4 regions of the Caballeronia zhejiangensis genome follow, and region 1 is predicted to be linked to each of the others. Evidence: predicted binding sites of a transcription regulator. Region 1 holds the regulator's gene; each other region holds the start of a gene.
What was found. The regulator FNR, encoded in region 1, switches genes on or off when oxygen is low (the NO sensors DNR and NnrR bind a similar motif). The targets are predictions, from matches to a motif close to TTGATNNNNATCAA.
Positions count from the first base shown of each region.

Region 1 (4,209 bases):
AACGATGTACCGCAAAATCCTGGTTGCGCTCGATGGCAGCGAGTGCTCGCAACGCGCGCTCGACGAAGCGATCCGCATCGGCGCGCGTGCGCGAGTGAATGTCGTGTACGTGATCGACGTGGCCGCGCTTTCGTCGTATCCGGCGCAGTATCGCGTGAACGTGCGCGAGGAAGGCGGGCACGCGCTCGATATCGCGTATGCGCGCGTGATCGATGCGGGCATCGAATGCGAAACGGAACTCGCGGAGACGCGCAATGTCACCGATACGATCGCGAAGTGCCTGCAGCGCCGCGCGGTGCACATGCCCGCGGATCTCGTCGTGATGGGCACGCATGGCCGGACCGGGTTGCGCAGGCTCGCGCTCGGCAGCGTCGCGGAAGCGTTCGTCAGACGCTCGACGTGTCCGGTGCTGCTCACGCGCGCACCGAAGCATGTCGCGAAAGACGCGTGAGCCACGACGAGTGAGGCGCGCCCGCGCGATGGCCTGACCGGAGAACAATGACATGGGCCTCGGAATGCAGATCGCCTGCCTCGGCTTCGCGGGCTCGAGCGCGATCGAACGCGAAGCGGGCGTCGAACTCGTGCGGCTTGCGGGCGTCGCGAAAGACATCGTCGATTGCAGGCTCACGATCAAGGCGTCGCTCGATCGCGCGGGACGCACCGTCTTCGACGCGCAACTGGTTCTGCTCACGCGCGATTCCGAGCAGGTCACGGTGCAACGCTGCACACACGCCGACGTGAACGCGGCGCTGCGTCATACATTCGATGACGCCGTTCAGCTGCTGCTTCAGCGCGGCGCGCCGGATGCGATTTGATCCAGATCAATACGCGCTCCGAAACCGTGGCCAAGACTAAGTGGATATGCGCTGCGCCGGCTCGCGTCGCATCAACGTTCCACGAGGTATCGGCATGATCGTTACGTTTCCGAGTCAGCCGCCCGTCTATCAGGGCGATGTCCCTTCGCTCACTTTCGCCGCCTTCGCGGACGGTGAGCCGATCGAGTGCACCATTTCGGCCGAAGCGCTGGAGGATCACTTCGGCGCGGCGTCGTGGCGTGAGGAAGATCTGCAGCAGGCGTTCGAGAGCCATCGCTCGTCGATAGAAGGCGCCGCCGAACATGTGCTGAGCCGCGTCGGCGGCACGTCGGTGATGCTGCGCAGCGGATTTTTCCGCTTTCGCGAAGCGCGCGCTCAGACTGCTTCGAGCCGCGCCTGATCGAGGATCCGCACGTCCTTGCCGCGCGCGTCGATCACGCCGGCCTTTTGCAGCCGCGAGAACATGCGGCTGACCGTTTCGATCTTCAGCCCGAGATAGCTGCCGATTTCCTCGCGCGTCATGCGCAGCACGAATTGCGCGGGCGAATAGCCGCGCGCCTTCATGCGCGTCGACAGATTGAGCAGGAAGGCCGCGACGCGCTGCTCCGCCGTCATCGTGCCGAGCAGCATCATCAGATTGGATTCGCGCACGATCTCGCCGCACATCATGCGATGAACGTGATGCTGCACCGCCTTCACTTCGCGGCACAGCAATTCGAGCAGATCGAACGGAACGATGCAGACGACGCTGTCTTCCAGCGCGATGGCGTCGCACGCGTGGCGGTCGGTGCTCACGCCGTCGAACCCGAGGGGCTCGGCCGCCAGATGAAAGCCCGTGACCTGCTCGTGTCCTTCGCGATGCATGACGACGGTCTTGAAGCAGCCGCTGCGCAGCGCATAGAGACTCTGGAAGGGATCGCCGCTGCGGAAAAGCGTTTCGCCGCGCCGCACGAAGCGCGTCGAGCTGATCATCGCGTCGAGACGCTGATAATCGACCGGCGACAAGCCGGACGGCATGCAGATGCGCTTCATCGAACACGTCGAGCAACGCGTGCTCGGCGGCTTCGCGTCGACGTGCATGCCGGGACTGTCTGCGCTCGCGGAAATCATGCTGCGCCTCCTGTCGAACCGGATCGCGCATCGACGCGCGATCCCGCATGTCACGTGTCCAATTATGGAGTGCGCTGTCTCGAAAAAATGTCGGTGCTGGCTGATCGTGCCGTAGGCATTCGGGAAGACGTGTAGGGAAATGCCGACACGCGCCGCTTCGATTCAGGCGCTGTCGTCGTCGAAAAGCTGATGGCGCACCGCGTAGCGCACGAGCGCGGCTTCGTGGGGAATCTGCATTTTTTCGAGGATGCGCGCCTTGTAGGTGCTGATGGTCTTCGCGCTCACGCACAACGCCTCGCCGATATCGCTGATGGATTCGCCCGCGCACAGCCGCCGGAACACTTCGAACTCGCGGTTCGACAATCGCTGATGCGGTAGCGCATCGTCAGGTTCGGTGAGGCTTTGCGCGAAGCGTTCGGCCATCGCGAGGCTCACGTACGCGCCGCCCGACGCGACCTTGGCGACCGCCGCGACCAGCTCCGCGCTCGCGCTTTCCTTCGTCAGATAGCCCGACGCGCCGGCCTTGAACGCACGCGCGGCGTATTGCTGCTCGGCGTGCATCGTGAGCACGAGAATGCGCAGCGCGGGCTTTTCGTCCTTGATCTGCTTGAGCAGGTCGAGGCCGCTGCGGCCGGGCATCGACAGATCGAGCACGAGCACGTCCGCCTCCGTTGCGCGCACGAGCGCGAGCGTGCCCGGCCCGTCGCTCGCTTCGCCGGCGACCTCGAAGCCGTGCGCGTTCGCGAGGATATGGCGCAGGCCGTCGCGCACGAGCGCGTGGTCATCGGCGATCAGGACTTTCGTCGTCATGGATTCGGTTCTTCCGTTTCGCGGCCCGGCACCAGCAGAACGGGACACCGCGACAGCCGCGCGAAACCTTCCGCGACGCTGCCGAGCACGATCCGCCGCAAGCCGCGCCGCCCGTGCGTGCCCATGACGACGAGATCGGCGCGGAAATCGTCGGCGCAATGACGGATGCGCTGCGGGATGTCATCGCCGAGATACTCGACTTCGCACACGCGCGGCGTGCCCTTGACGCCCGCTTGCGTCATGCGCTCCGTGGCCGTCGCAGCGAGCCGCCGGCCTTCCTCCAGCAATGCGTCGCGCAGGCCAGGATAGAACGCGCTCGTGGCGTCGTAGGAAACGGGCTGCATGTCGACGACGAAGAGCGGCTGAATTTGCGCCGCGCTCGCGCTTGCGATCCTGATCGCCTCATCGAGGGCGTGGAGGGAAGTCGGGCTGCCGTCGATGGGCACGAGAATGCGGTTGTACATGACGATCTCCTGATCCGGTGTGTTGGCGCGTCGCGGGTGTGCGATCGAGTCTACGGACGGCGTATGCAAAACGGTTGACGCAAGTCAAGGAACGGAATCGTCATCGGCGGGGGCGATGAAGCGGAATGTCCACGACGACGCGAAAGCCTTCGCCCGGCGCGCTGCGAAACTCGATGACGCCGCCCAGTTGCCGCACGCGCTCGCCCATGCCGAGCAGGCCGAACGTGCCCGCCGCGCGCGGCCGTTCGATATCCGCGCCGCGGCCGTCATCCTCGATCGTCAGCGTGCAGCGCGCATACGCGCAGCCGATCGCGATGCGAACTTCCGATGCCCGCGCGTGGCGCACGACGTTCGTCAGCGCTTCCTGCACGAGCCGGAAGAGCGACGTGGACGCAGTCGCCTCGAAGCCGTCCTCGTCGCCTTCGATATCCAGATGGATCGTCAGATCGTAGCGGCGGCGGTAATCGCAAACGAGCCAGTCGATTGCGGCGAAAAGGCCGAGATCGTCGAGCACGGGCGGACGCAGGCCCGCCGCGATGCGTCGCAGCGAACCGATGATCGTGTCGATTTGCGTGAGCGCCTGCTGTTTGAAGCGCGCGTTCGGCGCGGTGCTGTCGAGAATCGACAACTGCATTTTGAGCGCGGCAAGCTGCTGGCCGAGATCGTCGTGCAACTCGCGGGCAATCGACGCGCGCTCGTTTTCCAGCGCCGTCTGTACGTGCGCGGAGAGCTCGCGCGCATGCTGCAGTTCCGTGAGCCGCAAGCGGTCGGTCATGTCGCGCGTGACTTTGGCGAAGCCGATCAGACTACCCGACGGATCGTGCAACGCGGTGATGACGACGTTCGCCCAGAAGCGGCTGCCGTCTTTGCGGATGCGCCAGCCTTCGTCCTCGACGCGGCCCACGCGCGCCGCCGTCGAGAGGGCGTTGTGCGGCTTGCGCGCGGCGATATCGTCGCCCGGATAGAAGACGGAAAAATGACGGCCGACGATATCGCTCGCGTCATAGCCC
Region 1 covers NZ_CP084285.1:920,821-925,029, forward strand. The annotation lists gene LDZ23_RS25405 (universal stress protein) at 5-451, shown strand; gene LDZ23_RS25410 (hypothetical protein) at 504-815, shown strand; gene LDZ23_RS25415 (DUF1488 family protein) at 910-1,215, shown strand; gene fnr (fumarate/nitrate reduction transcriptional regulator Fnr) at 1,191-1,925, opposite strand; gene LDZ23_RS25425 (response regulator) at 2,088-2,735, opposite strand; gene LDZ23_RS25430 (universal stress protein) at 2,732-3,199, opposite strand; gene LDZ23_RS25435 (PAS domain-containing sensor histidine kinase) at 3,300-4,209, opposite strand, start outside.

Region 2 (4,209 bases), on a different replicon from region 1:
GCCCGCGCAATTCGTCCATAAGGCCGAGGGCGTCACGCTCGATCAGGCCGCGATGGTCGAATTCCTCGCGATCGGCGCGCACGCCGTGCGTCGCGCGGACGTGCAGCCGGGGCAGCGCGTGCTGGTTGTCGGCACGGGTCCGATCGGCATGGCGGCCATCACCTTCTCGCGGCTGCGCGGCGCGAACGTCACCGCGCTCGATACGCGCGAAGACCGGCTCGCGTTCTGCAAGCGCGAACTGAAAGTGGACGCGACCGTGCAGATCGGCGAGCAGGACAAGGAACAACTGTCGACGCTCACGAATGGCGAATTCTTCGATGTGGTGTTCGACGCGACCGGCAATTCGCGCGCGATGGAACGCGGCTTCGAATTCATCGCGCACGGCGGGAAGTACGTGCTGGTGTCGATCGTGCCGGATCGCATTTCCTTCGCCGATCCGGAGTTCCACAAGCGCGAAGCGACGCTGCTCGCGAGCCGCAACGCGACGCCCGAGGACTTCGAGACCGTGCTCGCCGCGATGCGCAAGGGCGAAGTGCCGACGGATGCGCTCAACACGCATCGTCTGACGCTGAGCGATGTGCCGACGCAGTTCTCGTCGCTGCTCGATCCGAAAGCGGGCGTCGTGAAAGCGATCGTCGAATGCTGACGGGTTGAATCAGGGCGCGCCGCGTACAAAGCGCGGCCGTCCTTGCGCGTCGTGCCACGGCTCGGCGCTTTTGCACCAGATTTCGTACTGCGGCGGATAAAGGCCGGTTTCATCGAAGATGCCGGTCGGCACCTCGATTTCGTCGACGCCGTCGAACGCCAGATAGACCGGCGATCCGCACAGCGGGCAATGATGCCGCCTGCCCGTCGCGGAGCTCGCCCACGCGACCGTTTGGCCCGTCACGGCAAACGCATCGCGCGGAAAGATCGCGTAAACGCCGAACGGCGCACCGTGGATGCGCCGGCACGTCATGCAGTGACACAGATTCACTTCCTTCGGCGCGCCCGCGACGCGCACCCGCACCGCGCCGCACGCACATCCGCCTTCGTGAAGCGGCTGATTCATCGGGTGAAGTAGCCGCGGTTCTGCATGCATTCGCTGTAGGCGCGCCAGTAGCGCGTCATCGGCGGCTCGGGCGGCGGCAGCGGCGGCATCTTCATGTCGCCGCCGTAGATCGCGTCGGATGCGCCGGATGCGCCCGCCGCCATCGATGCGGGCATCGCCGGCATGCCGGGCATCGCGCCGGATGCGGGATGCGGCAAGGCGGTCACGCCCGTCGCGCCGGACGCACCCGACGCGGCGATCGCCGCCGATGCGCCCGATGCAGGCGCCGCCGCAGACGCCGCGAGCGCACCCGATGCGCCCGCCGCACTCGCCGGCAACGGCGGCTCGACCGGACGCGGCGGCGTGAGCGTGCGCGTGTCGCGCTGCGCCTGAGCGTCGCGCGATGGCGCTTGCGACTCGCGCGCCATGTTCACTTTGGTCGTCTGATTGGCGTAGCCGTAGCAGGCGGCGTTATCGATCGATTGCTGCCACGCGCTCTGGCTGCGGCCTGGCACGGTGAGCGGCTGTTGCGCGAAGGCGGCGCCACACGCCGCGAGCAAAACGAATCCCGCGTAAGTGGAAGGTCTCATTGGCTTGCAGTTCCCCGATGCGGTTTTATTAGTCGTTGCAGTTTCTTGCGCCGCTCGGACACACTTCGAGCGACGCGAGTCTGCGCCGGGCCTGCTGTCAAGGATACCGCGCCCGCCGAACCGTCCACGCCAGAAGCACTGGCATCTTCCGCCAACTTTCAGACGATGCGCGGCGCGGCGCACATTTGCCGCGATGAACCGCGCATCAGAACTTCATGCCGACGCCAAGGCCGATCACCCACGGATCGATCTTGAGCGAGCCGAGATCGGCGCCGCCCGCCGATGCGCTCGTTCGCATCCAGATCTTCTTCACGTCGGCGTTGACGAACAAATTCTTCGCCACCTGTACGTCGACGCCCACCTGCAACGCCGGGCCGAAGCTGCTGTGCTTGATCGACACCGGCGTGTCGCCCGCCTTGAGCTTGTCGTTGTAGAAGTACGTATAGTTCACGCCCGCGCCGACATACGGACGCACGCGCCCCGCGTGATTGAAGTGATATTGCAGGAGCAGCGTCGGCGGCAGCACGCCCACGCCGCCAAGCCCGCCGATGTTCGATGTCACCTGATGCCGCGACGTGCCGAGAATCAATTCCACACCGATGTCATCGCGGATCATGTACGTGAAATCGACCTCCGGCACGATCGCGTTGTTGACGTTGACACCGAGCGTGCCGAGCGTGCCCCCCGCTGTCACATCGGGCTGAATGCTGATCGCGCGCAGGCGAACCAGCACATCGCCGGCGTGGATGCCGCCCATCGCATCGCTCGACGATGCATCGCCTGCCGCCTGCGCCGCGCCCGCGAACAACGCCGCGCATGCCATGACGATTGCCCCGAGACCCTTTCTCATTTTTAGCTCACTCACGTTAAAAGTGAGAATTGTCCGAGCGAGGGTCGGTCGCGCCTTTGACCACAATCAACGCGCGCCAGACGCGCGCCGCCTATCGCAGCAAGCCTTGCGCGCGGACAAGCATGCTTTACGCATCGGCGGGTCTGCGACCGCGCGCCACTTGCGGGCGGGTCCGCGCCTTGCTGAACGAAGAGAACGTGCAGAACAAAGGGAGGAAGCAGATGAGACCCACAATCGGCACACTCGGGCGCATGACGGGGATTCTGCTCGGCGGCACATTGGCCGTCGTGGCGAGCGCGCAGCAGGCGCCGCAAAAACCGAACAAGCTCGATTACGACAGTACGCCCGCGTATCAGGAGAAAAACGTGACGCCGCCCGCTGCGGCCGCCGCGAATGCCAGCGATGCGCTGAAGACGCGGCCGGGCAAGACGTCATCGGGCAAGGGCGCAGCGCCCGACCGGCCGAACGGACTCGGCTTCGACTCGGGCGCGAGCGGCATGAGCAAGAAGCAGTAGATCACGCGTCGGCCGGCTTGTCCGGCCACGGCCACGTCGAATAGCGCGACGGCTTTTCCGCTTCCGCTGCCGGCGTGGCTTCGTGCGCAGGCGCCGCGCTCGTTGCGACTTCGGGGAGATCCTCGCCGAACCACGGCACTTCCTTGCGCCGCTCTTCCATGTAGGCGTTCCAGCCCTTCGCGTTGTCCGCGAAGAGATCGTGCTTCACGGTGTTCGCCAGCATCGGGCGATTCAGCGTTTCATCGAGCAGCGCTTTCGGCCAAACGAAAAACGCACCCGATGCACGGCGGATGAAATCGCGCGGCGGCATGGTCGCGTCGACGAAGCCGAGCAGCGTGAAGCCCGCGAGCGCGTCGTTGCCCTTCACCGCTTCGCCGATGCTCGCGTATTCGTCGGCGCATTGGCTCAGGCAAAACACGGACTCCAGCACGTCGCCGAGATGCAGCAGCAGTGCGCGTCGTTCGTAGGGATCTTGCGTGGCGGTCTCTTGTTTCGTCATTCGCTGTTCCGATATGTCGAGGGTGGATTCTGCGGCGCGCGCACTGTCGCACGGGCCGCGTTCATCTCGAATTTTAGCGAACCCGGCGTCACGCGTCGGCGCGCCAACGCCCCGATCACTTCACAAAGCGCGTGCGAAAGCTCAGTCGATAATCATTCGGCGATACACCGAGCCGCCGCGTGAACACGAGCCGCATGCGGTCCGCCGTGCCGAAGCCGCAGTCGTAGGCGACGGTTTTCAGCGGCTTGTCGCTGCTTTCGAGCATATTGCGCGCCGCGTCGACGCGCGCCCGTTCGACGAACTCGTGCGGCGTCAACTGCGCGAGTTGCACGAAGGCGCGCGCGAAGTTGCGCTCGCTCATGCCCGCGACGCTCGCCATGCGCGCGACGGACAGCCGCTCGCCGATGTGCTCCATGACGTACGCCTGCACTTTCGCGACCGGCGACGTGTCGTCGGCGGGGGCGCTCAGATACGGGCTGAACTGCGATTGTCCGCCGCGCCGCTGCGCGAATACGACGAGCCGTTTCGCGACCGCGAGCGCGACTTGCGCGCCGTGATCTTCGGCGACGAGCGCGAGCGCGACATCGATGCCCGCCGTCACGCCCGCCGACGTGACGAGATTGCCGTCGCGCATATAAATGCGATCGAGTTCGACGCGTGCGCGCGGAAAACGCTCCGCGAGCCGCGGCGCATTCTGCCAGTGCGTGGTGACATTGCGGCCGTCG
Region 2 covers NZ_CP084284.1:851,084-855,292, forward strand. The annotation lists gene LDZ23_RS18425 (zinc-binding alcohol dehydrogenase family protein) at 1-646, shown strand, start outside; gene LDZ23_RS18430 (GFA family protein) at 656-1,051, opposite strand; gene LDZ23_RS18435 (hypothetical protein) at 1,048-1,620, opposite strand; gene LDZ23_RS18440 (OmpW/AlkL family protein) at 1,826-2,443, opposite strand; gene LDZ23_RS18445 (hypothetical protein) at 2,692-2,985, shown strand; gene LDZ23_RS18450 (hypothetical protein) at 2,987-3,484, opposite strand; gene LDZ23_RS18455 (GlxA family transcriptional regulator) at 3,600-4,209, opposite strand, start outside.
Region 2: LDZ23_RS18440 (OmpW/AlkL family protein) is a predicted target of FNR. The motif match lies at 2,527-2,540, and genes of this name have one in related genera.

Region 3 (4,209 bases), on a different replicon from region 1:
TTCCGCCCGGACTGATGCTCGCGGGCACCGTCGGGATGGACTACAGCACGAAGGGCACCGGGCAATACGTGTTCTTCCAGTCGCTCAACGATCCGATCCTGTCGCTGCTTGCCGCGGTGATCTTCGCGTTCTTCGCGCTCGGCATCAAGGCGCGATTCCCGCTCGCTGACATGCAGAAGATGATCGGCAAGGGCATCGCGCCGCTCTCGGCGATCCTGCTGATTCTCGGCGCGGGCGGCGGCTTCAAGCAGATGCTGACATCGATCCATCTGGACACCATCATCGTCACGCACACGGCGAGCTGGGCCGTGAGCCCGCTCGTGCTGGCATGGGTGATCGCCGCGCTGCTGCGCGTGTGCGTCGGCTCGGCGACGGTCGCGACGGTGGCGGCTTCGGGCATCGTCGCGCCGCTGCTTATGTCGCATCCGGGCGTCTCGCCGGAACTGATGGTGCTCGCGACCGCATCCGGCGCGGTGATGCTGTCGCATGTGAACGACTCCGGCTTCTGGCTTTTCAAGGAGTATTTCCAGCTGACGGTCTCGCAGACCCTGCGGACGTGGACGCTGATGCTGTGCGTGCAGTCGCTGGTCGGGCTCGCGGGGGTGCTGCTCATCAACATGTTCATCGGCTAAGATAAGCGACCCCCGGCGAGCCCGCGCGCCGGGGCGCTTAATGAAGGTTTTCTCATGTCGAGCCAGGCCAAACCCGATGCATCCGATGTCCCGCTGATTCCCGATCAGCGGCGCGAGGCCATGCTGCGCCAGTTGCGCCGGGACAAGGTGCTGTCGGTGCATCAGCTGATGGAATCGTTCAACTGTTCGCACATGACGGTGCGGCGCGATATCGCCGCACTCGAGGAAGCCGGATTCGTCTATACGGTGCCGGGCGGCGTGCGGATCGCGAGTCATCTGAACAGCGAGCCGAGCCATCAGTCGAAGGCGGTCGTCGAACAGCCGCAGAAGCAGGCCATCGCGCGCCGCGCCGCAGAAGGTCTGCGCTCCGGCATGTCGATCTATCTCGATGCCGGCACGACCATGCTGTCGTTCGTGCCGCATATCGTCGAGCTGTCGGACATGACGGTCGTGACCAACGACTTCCAGATCGTGCGCGAACTCGCCAGCGCGACGCATGTGAACGTCATACACATCGGCGGACAGCTCGATCACCGGAACCTGTCGAGCGTCGGCACGCTCGCGGCGGCGACGCTGCGCCAGGTCGTGCTCGACGTCGCGTTCATCTCGGCGAGTTCGTGGGACTTGCGCCGTGGCGTGACCACGCCTTCCGCGCCGAAAGTCGAAGTCAAGCTCGCTGCGATGGAAGCCGCCTCGCGCAACGTGCTCACGGTCGCGAGTTCGAAATACGGAACGGTCGGGCTATACAAGGTAGCGAGTCTCGAAAGCTTCGATCAGGTCATCACCGACGATGGCCTCGCCCCGGCTGCCGCAACGGGCATCCGTCAATCGGGAATCGATCTGGCGCTGGCCGCAGTCGAGTGATCCCGGCGGCTCGCCGCACGCATCCATTTTTCGAAAGCGCGTTTCACATCGCGGGACACGCGTCGCGCGTGCGGCGCTTCGACTTTTCGCGGCTTGAAAGCGTGTTTTGCATCGCAAAAACGATCGGCCATCTCGTTGATTTAAAACGATAAATACTGTCTTGTGTCTTATATAAGACTTGGCTCGCCAGCAAAGAAAGGGCGTTACCATGTAGTCATGCGGTTTCGCTTCGACTATTCATCTAACGCGCTTTGTTCTTAGGAGAGTCACATGGCCCAGTATCAAGACGACATCAAGGCAGTTGCCGGTTTGAAAGAGAATCACGGCAGCGCGTGGAGTGCCATCAATCCCGAATATGCCGCGCGCATGCGTGCGCAGAACAAGTTCAAGACGGGCCTCGACATCGCGAAGTACACGGCGAAAATCATGCGTGCCGACATGGCCGCCTACGACGCCGACCCGTCGAAGTACACGCAGTCGCTCGGTTGCTGGCACGGATTCATCGGCCAGCAGAAGATGATCTCCATCAAGAAGCACTTCAACAGCACCGAGCGCCGTTACCTTTATCTGTCCGGCTGGATGGTCGCCGCGCTGCGCTCCGAGTTCGGTCCGCTGCCGGATCAGTCGATGCACGAAAAAACCTCGGTCAGCGCGCTGATCCGCGAGTTGTACACGTTCCTGCGCCAGGCCGACGCGCGTGAGTTGGGCGGCCTGTTCCGTCAGCTCGATGCGGCCGAAGGCGCTGCCAAGGCCGCCATTCAGGAAAAGATCGACAACCACGTGACGCACGTCGTGCCGATCATCGCCGACATCGACGCGGGTTTCGGCAACGCGGAAGCGACGTATCTGCTTGCCAAGCAGTTCATCGAAGCGGGCGCGTGCTGCATCCAGATCGAAAATCAGGTGTCCGACGAGAAGCAGTGCGGTCACCAGGACGGGAAAGTCACCGTGCCGCACGAGGATTTCCTCGCCAAGATTCGCGCGATCCGTTACGCGTTCCTGGAACTCGGTGTCGACGACGGCATCATCGTGGCGCGTACCGATTCGCTCGGCGCGGGCCTCACCAAGCAGATTGCCGTGACGCGCACACCGGGCGACCTGGGCGATCAATACAATTCGTTCCTCGATTGCGAAGAACTGACGGCGGACGAACTGGGCAATGGCGACGTCATCATCAAGCGTGACGGCAAGCTGCTGCGTCCCAAGCGCCTGCCGAGCAACCTGTTCCAGTTCCGTGCCGGCTCGGGCGAGGCGCGCTGCGTGCTGGATTGCGTCACCGCGCTGCAGAACGGCGCCGACCTGCTGTGGATCGAAACCGAGAAACCGCATATCGCGCAGATCGGCGGCATGGTCAGCGAGATCCGCAAGGTCATTCCGAACGCCAAGCTGGTGTACAACAACAGCCCGTCGTTCAACTGGACGCTGAACTTCCGCCAGCAGGCGTACGACGCGATGAAGGCCGCGGGCAAGGATGTTTCGGCCTACGACCGCGCCCAGTTGATGAGCGTGGAATACGATCAGACCGAACTCGCGCAGCTCGCCGATGAAAAGATCCGCACCTTCCAGGCCGACGCGTCGCGCGAAGCGGGCATCTTCCATCATCTGATCACGCTGCCGACGTATCACACGGCCGCGCTGTCGACCGACAATCTCGCCAAGGAATACTTCGGCGACCAGGGCATGCTGGGTTATGTGGCGGGCGTGCAGCGCAAGGAAATCCGTCAGGGCATCGCGTGCGTGAAGCACCAGAACATGTCCGGCTCGGACATCGGCGACGATCACAAGGAGTATTTCAGCGGCGAAGCGGCTTTGAAGGCGGCGGGGAAAGACAACACGATGAACCAGTTCTGATCGCGCTCGTACTTCACGCGAAATGACAAATGGCCCGATCGGCTTGCGCTGATCGGGCCATATTTGCGTTCATCAAGACCTACCGGGGAACGCGCCGCGCTGAATCAGGAATTCGTCCAGTTGCTCGAACGTTTCGGGCATTGCTTCGTCCATTCCCTCGATGGCGACGTCGAGCGCTTCCTTCGACGGATACAGCTCGTGCATCACGAGCAGCGTCTTGCCATCCTTCTCTTCGAAGGTCACGGTCGTGACGGCGCCATCGTCGCTTTCCTCGTTGGTCCAGACGAGGCGCGCATCCGGAACCACGTCGAGGTATCTGCCGAAGAACGCCATGGGCGCCGATGCCTCGGGATGAGCGAACGCCAGCCGATAGCGCCCGCCGACACGCACGTCCTGTTCGCACGAGAGCAGGGTCGCACCGCTCGACTTCGGTACCCACCATTGCCGGAAAAGCTCGGGCGTGGTCCACGCTTCGAACACGAGCCGCGGCGGCGCGTCGAAGATTCGCGTGATGACCATCTCGCGCTCGGACTTGCGCTCCGATGCGGTGCGGTTGCTCGTGCGGTTGTTCGTGCGGGCGGACTCATTTTCTCTGCTTGCGACCATCACGTTTCTCCTTGCGTTCGAGTTCCTCGATGACCGTGTCCAGCGCGTCGAAACGTTCATGCTTTCATGCACTGTCGATGCTCCGGCCGTTCGCCGCCACCAATGCGATGGTGAATTGTGCGCCACCTTCTTCGCGATTGACAGCCGCGATCCGCGCGCCGAATCCGTCGACGATGGGCGACGTGATCGCGAGCCCGAGGCCGGGTCCGTGTCCGCGCGGCTTGGTCGTGACGAGCGGATCGAACAGATGCGCGAA
Region 3 covers NZ_CP084286.1:228,981-233,189, reverse strand. The annotation lists gene LDZ23_RS27245 (GntT/GntP/DsdX family permease) at 1-632, shown strand, start outside; gene LDZ23_RS27240 (DeoR/GlpR family DNA-binding transcription regulator) at 687-1,496, shown strand; gene LDZ23_RS27235 (isocitrate lyase) at 1,767-3,347, shown strand; gene LDZ23_RS27230 (SRPBCC family protein) at 3,420-3,953, opposite strand; gene LDZ23_RS27225 (ATP-binding protein) at 4,018-4,209, opposite strand, start outside.
Region 3: LDZ23_RS27235 (isocitrate lyase) is a predicted target of FNR. The motif match lies at 1,632-1,645, and genes of this name have one in related genera.

Region 4 (4,209 bases), 350 kb from region 1:
AGTTGAAGATCTTCACGCCGGTCGGGATGGAAATGACCATCGTCATAATGCCGAAGAAGGCATTGACGTTAGCGCCCGAGCCCATCGTGAAGAAGTGGTGCAGCCACACGAGGAACGACAGCACCATGATGCAGCACGTGGCCCAGACCATCGTCTTGTAGCCGAACAACGGCTTCTTCGAGAACGTCGCGACCACTTCCGAGTAAATGCCGAAGGCGGGCAGAACCAGGATGTAGACCTCAGGATGACCCCAGGCCCAGATCAGGTTCAGGTAGACCATCGGGTTGCCGCCGCCGTCGTTCGTGAAGAAGTGCATGCCGAGGTAACGGTCCAGCGCCAGCAGCGCGAGCGCGACGGTCAGGATCGGGAACGTCGCCATGATCAGCACGTTCGAGCAGAACGCCGTCCACGTGAAGACCGGCATCTTCATCCACGTCATGCCGGGCGCGCGCATCTTCACGATCGTCACGAAGAAGTTCACGGCGGTGAGCAGCGTGCCGACGCCGGACAACTGCAACGCCCAGATGTAGTAGTCGACCCCGACGCCCGGATTGAACTGCGTCTCGGAGAGCGGCGGATACGCGAGCCAGCCCGTCGTCGAGAACTCGCCGATGAACAGCGACAGGTTGATCAGAATGGCGGCGACGGCCGTCATCCAGAACGACAGCGAGTTGATGAACGGGAACGCCACGTCACGCGCGCCGATCTGCAAGGGCACGACGAGGTTGAAGAACGCGACCAGCAGCGCCATGGCCATGAAGAAGATCATGATCGTGCCGTGGGCCGTGAAGATCTGGTCGAAGTGATGCGGCGGCAGATAGCCAGGCCCATCGAGCGCGATGGCCTGTTGCACGCGCATCATGACGGCGTCGGCGAAGCCGCGCACGAGCATCAGCCCGGCGACGACCAGATACATGACGCCGATGCGCTTGTGATCGACCGAAGTCAGATACTCGCGCCAGAGCCAGCCCCATTTGCCGAGTTTAGTGATAAGGCCGACCGTACCGAGCGCGAGGACCGCCATGAAGACGGTCGCCCCCATGATGATTGGCTCGTGGTACGGGATCGCCTCAAGCGTTAGTTTGCCGAACATGGCTTACCCCTTGGTTACACAATTTGCGCCTACGACCGAGTTGCCGTAGTTGTACTTCGCGACGATGTTGTTGAAGAGCTTCGGATCGACGGTCGAGAAGTAGCGCACCGCGACCTTTTCGCTCGGACGCGCGACGCCGGCGTAGACGTCCATGCTCAGATTCTCGGGCGCGTTCTTGACCTGCTTCAGCCACGCGTCGAAGTCTTCGTTGGACATGGCCAGTGCACGGAACTTCATGTCGGAGAAGCCCTTGCCGCTGTAGTTCGCCGAGATGCCTGCGTAGTCGCCTGCGTGATCGGCCATCAGGTGCAGCTTCGTCTGCATGCCCGCCATCGCGTAGATCTGGCTGCCGAGTTGCGGGATGAAGAACGAATTCATCACCGAATCGGACGTGATGCGGAAGTTCACCGGCGTGCCGACCGGGAACGCGAGCTGGTTCACCGACGCGACGCCAAGATCCGGATAGATGAACAGCCACTTCCAGTCGAGCGCCACGACTTCGACGTTGATCGGCTTGACTTCGGATTGCAGCGGCTTGTACGGATCGAGCTCGTGCGTGGTTTTCCACGTGAGGATGCCGAGGTACAGGATGATGGCTGCGGGAATCGCCCAGACCACGACTTCGATGGCCGTGGAATGCGCCCATTTCGGCGCATACGTGGCCTTCGTGTTGGACGCGCGATAGCGCCATGCGATGAACAGGGTGAGCAGGATCACCGGGACTACGACGAGAAGCATGGCGTAAGTCGCGGTGGCGATCAGCGACGATTCCGCTGCGCCAATCACGCCTTTCGAGTCCAACACCTCCAGCTTGCATCCCGAAAGACAAAGACTGGCTATCAACCCCGATAACAATGGCACTGCTAAACGTTGGGTATTTTCATTCATTGCATTCGCTGGTTTCGATGATCGAAGCGTCCCGGGAAGAACGCCGTTGCACGGCTTTGCGCCGCGTCAAGATCATGCCACGCGCGATTTTTCGCGATGACGCGAATGGTTGAAATTTTGTTTCAGATCAAGTTGATGCGACGGAGTGTCGCGCGAAGGCGGAACTTTTTGCCTACTCCGAAAGGAGCAGGCGAGTCTACAACGAAGGGATGGAATTGCGAGTGTGATAAAGCGACGTCAAAGCGTGTTCGAGCCGCGCGATGGATCGCCGCGATAACTTCGCCGGGTTCGATCGTCTCACGTGGTGGAGCCGAGCCGCGTGCCTAGGTGAAGCCACGGCTCAGGAGCCTTCTCCGGTTCTTCTCGCTAAAGCCCGGCGAGAGGCCGGGATTCCCGAATGGCATTCGATCGCTCGATTTCATCGCGCCGTCGCTGGCTCGCATCGGCAACGGCTTCGCGGTTCGAAGCGCTCCATGCGGACATGGTCGCCTGCATCACGTCGATCGGACTCCCCTTGGTGTCCATCGCAGCCAGGACGCAACCCAGAAGGTAGGTCAGCACGAACAGGAAGATGCAGGACCGGCGCGTCATGAGTTGCGGTGCATAGGCGGCAATGGCAGGAGCATTGCCTTGGTGAGCGGGAGGCGGGGGGACGCTGCCCGCTTGTGTGAGAGTCGAGACATGGGAGCGGCAGTCTACGACGGAGTATGGAAAACAGAATCGGTCGATAATTCGACTTGGGCCGAACCACGCCTGACAATGCCCAGCGCAGCGGCTGCCCCGTATGACAGATCAATGATTCTGTTGCGTGAAACCGGACCGCGATCGTTGATTCGGACGAGGACGGACGGGCTCCCTCCCGGAAGCGTGACGCGGATCCACGATCCGAGCGGTAGCGTGCGATGTGCCGCTGTCATGGCATACATGTCGAAGCGCTCGCCGCTGGCGGTGCGTCGACCGTGAAACGTTCGCCCGTACCAGGATGCAATCCCGGCTTGATGGTACGCGCGCGCGGTCGGTGTCTCGTCCGGCCGGTCGGATGAAGTGATTTCGGTCGAAACGGAATCGTCGTTTGCGGATTGAACCGGAAGGCTCGACGCGCTCGCCGGTTGGTTTGTCGAAGCGCCCTCATTGCCTTGCTCCGACAGAGAGGCTGCACATCCGGCGATCAACAGGATGCAGGCGAAGGCGCTGAGGATGCGCGGCTGAAGCATGTTCATTCGGTGCATATCGCTTTGTTCGAGAGCAAGTAACCTGACCTGACGTTCGACGGATCACGAAGCGCAGTCGGAAAGGTAGGGCAGGGGATCGACTGGCTGACGATCCCGTCTCACCTCGAAAAGCAGCGATGGCTGACCATTCGTTTGAGCGCCCATCGTCGCGATGGCTTGCCCCTTCGTTACGTCGGCCCCTTCCTTGGTCAGAACGTTTTGGATATGGCCATAGGCAGTCAGGTAGCGACTGTCATGTTTCAGTATTACGAGGCTGCCGTAGCCCGCGATCTCGTTACCCGCATACACCACGCGTCCTCCTTTCGCCGCACGGATCGTGTCTCCCGCTGCGCCACCGATGACAACGCCCCGGACCCCGTCCACGCCGAAGCGCTTCAGGATTGGGCCCTTTATCGGCCAGGACAAGGAATCGGATCGGCAGCGTGTTGCGTTCACAGTCCGCTGCGTGGAATCGTCCGAGCCGGCAACCGATGCCGATGGCGGACCGACCCGCAGCAGTTGGCCGTTCGTCAGTGGAGTGCTGGCGGAAAGCCCGTTCCAGGCGGCAATCGCGTTCGGGTCGCGACCGTAGGCGGCTGCGATCGAAGCGAGGGTGTCCGCGCCTGTGACGCGGTAGAAGCCGGCAGGTGCCGCCGGGGCAGCGGCAGCGTCGGTTTGCGAAGCTGGCTTGGTCGCGGTCTGCTCGAGCGTTCGACTGGCGCATCCGCCAAGAACGAAGCTGAAGACGACGGCAAGACATGCTGCGCACGACAGGCGGCGCGATTGGACAGAGCTAATCATTTGGACTTCTTTGAGCTTCGGTGCCGGCAAAAAGGCGAAGTGGCGCACTTTTGCCATGCCGCGCTTGTGGTGTTGATCGGAGTGTTTGGCGGATGCGACGCCGGCAAAAGCCAGCGGCGGCGGAACAGCGAGTTCGAATCTGCTGAATATCGCTCTATCTCAAATTGCACGAGGCGAAGCGGCAATTCGTCATTGCGGATAACGGTGTTTTGCGTC
Region 4 covers NZ_CP084285.1:575,327-579,535, reverse strand. The annotation lists gene cyoB (cytochrome o ubiquinol oxidase subunit I) at 1-1,093, opposite strand, end outside; gene cyoA (ubiquinol oxidase subunit II) at 1,097-1,981, opposite strand; gene LDZ23_RS23775 (hypothetical protein) at 2,348-2,572, opposite strand; gene LDZ23_RS23770 (septal ring lytic transglycosylase RlpA family protein) at 2,677-3,201, opposite strand; gene LDZ23_RS23765 (peptidoglycan DD-metalloendopeptidase family protein) at 3,256-4,050, opposite strand.
Region 4: cyoA (ubiquinol oxidase subunit II) is a predicted target of FNR. The motif match lies at 2,099-2,112, and genes of this name have one in related genera.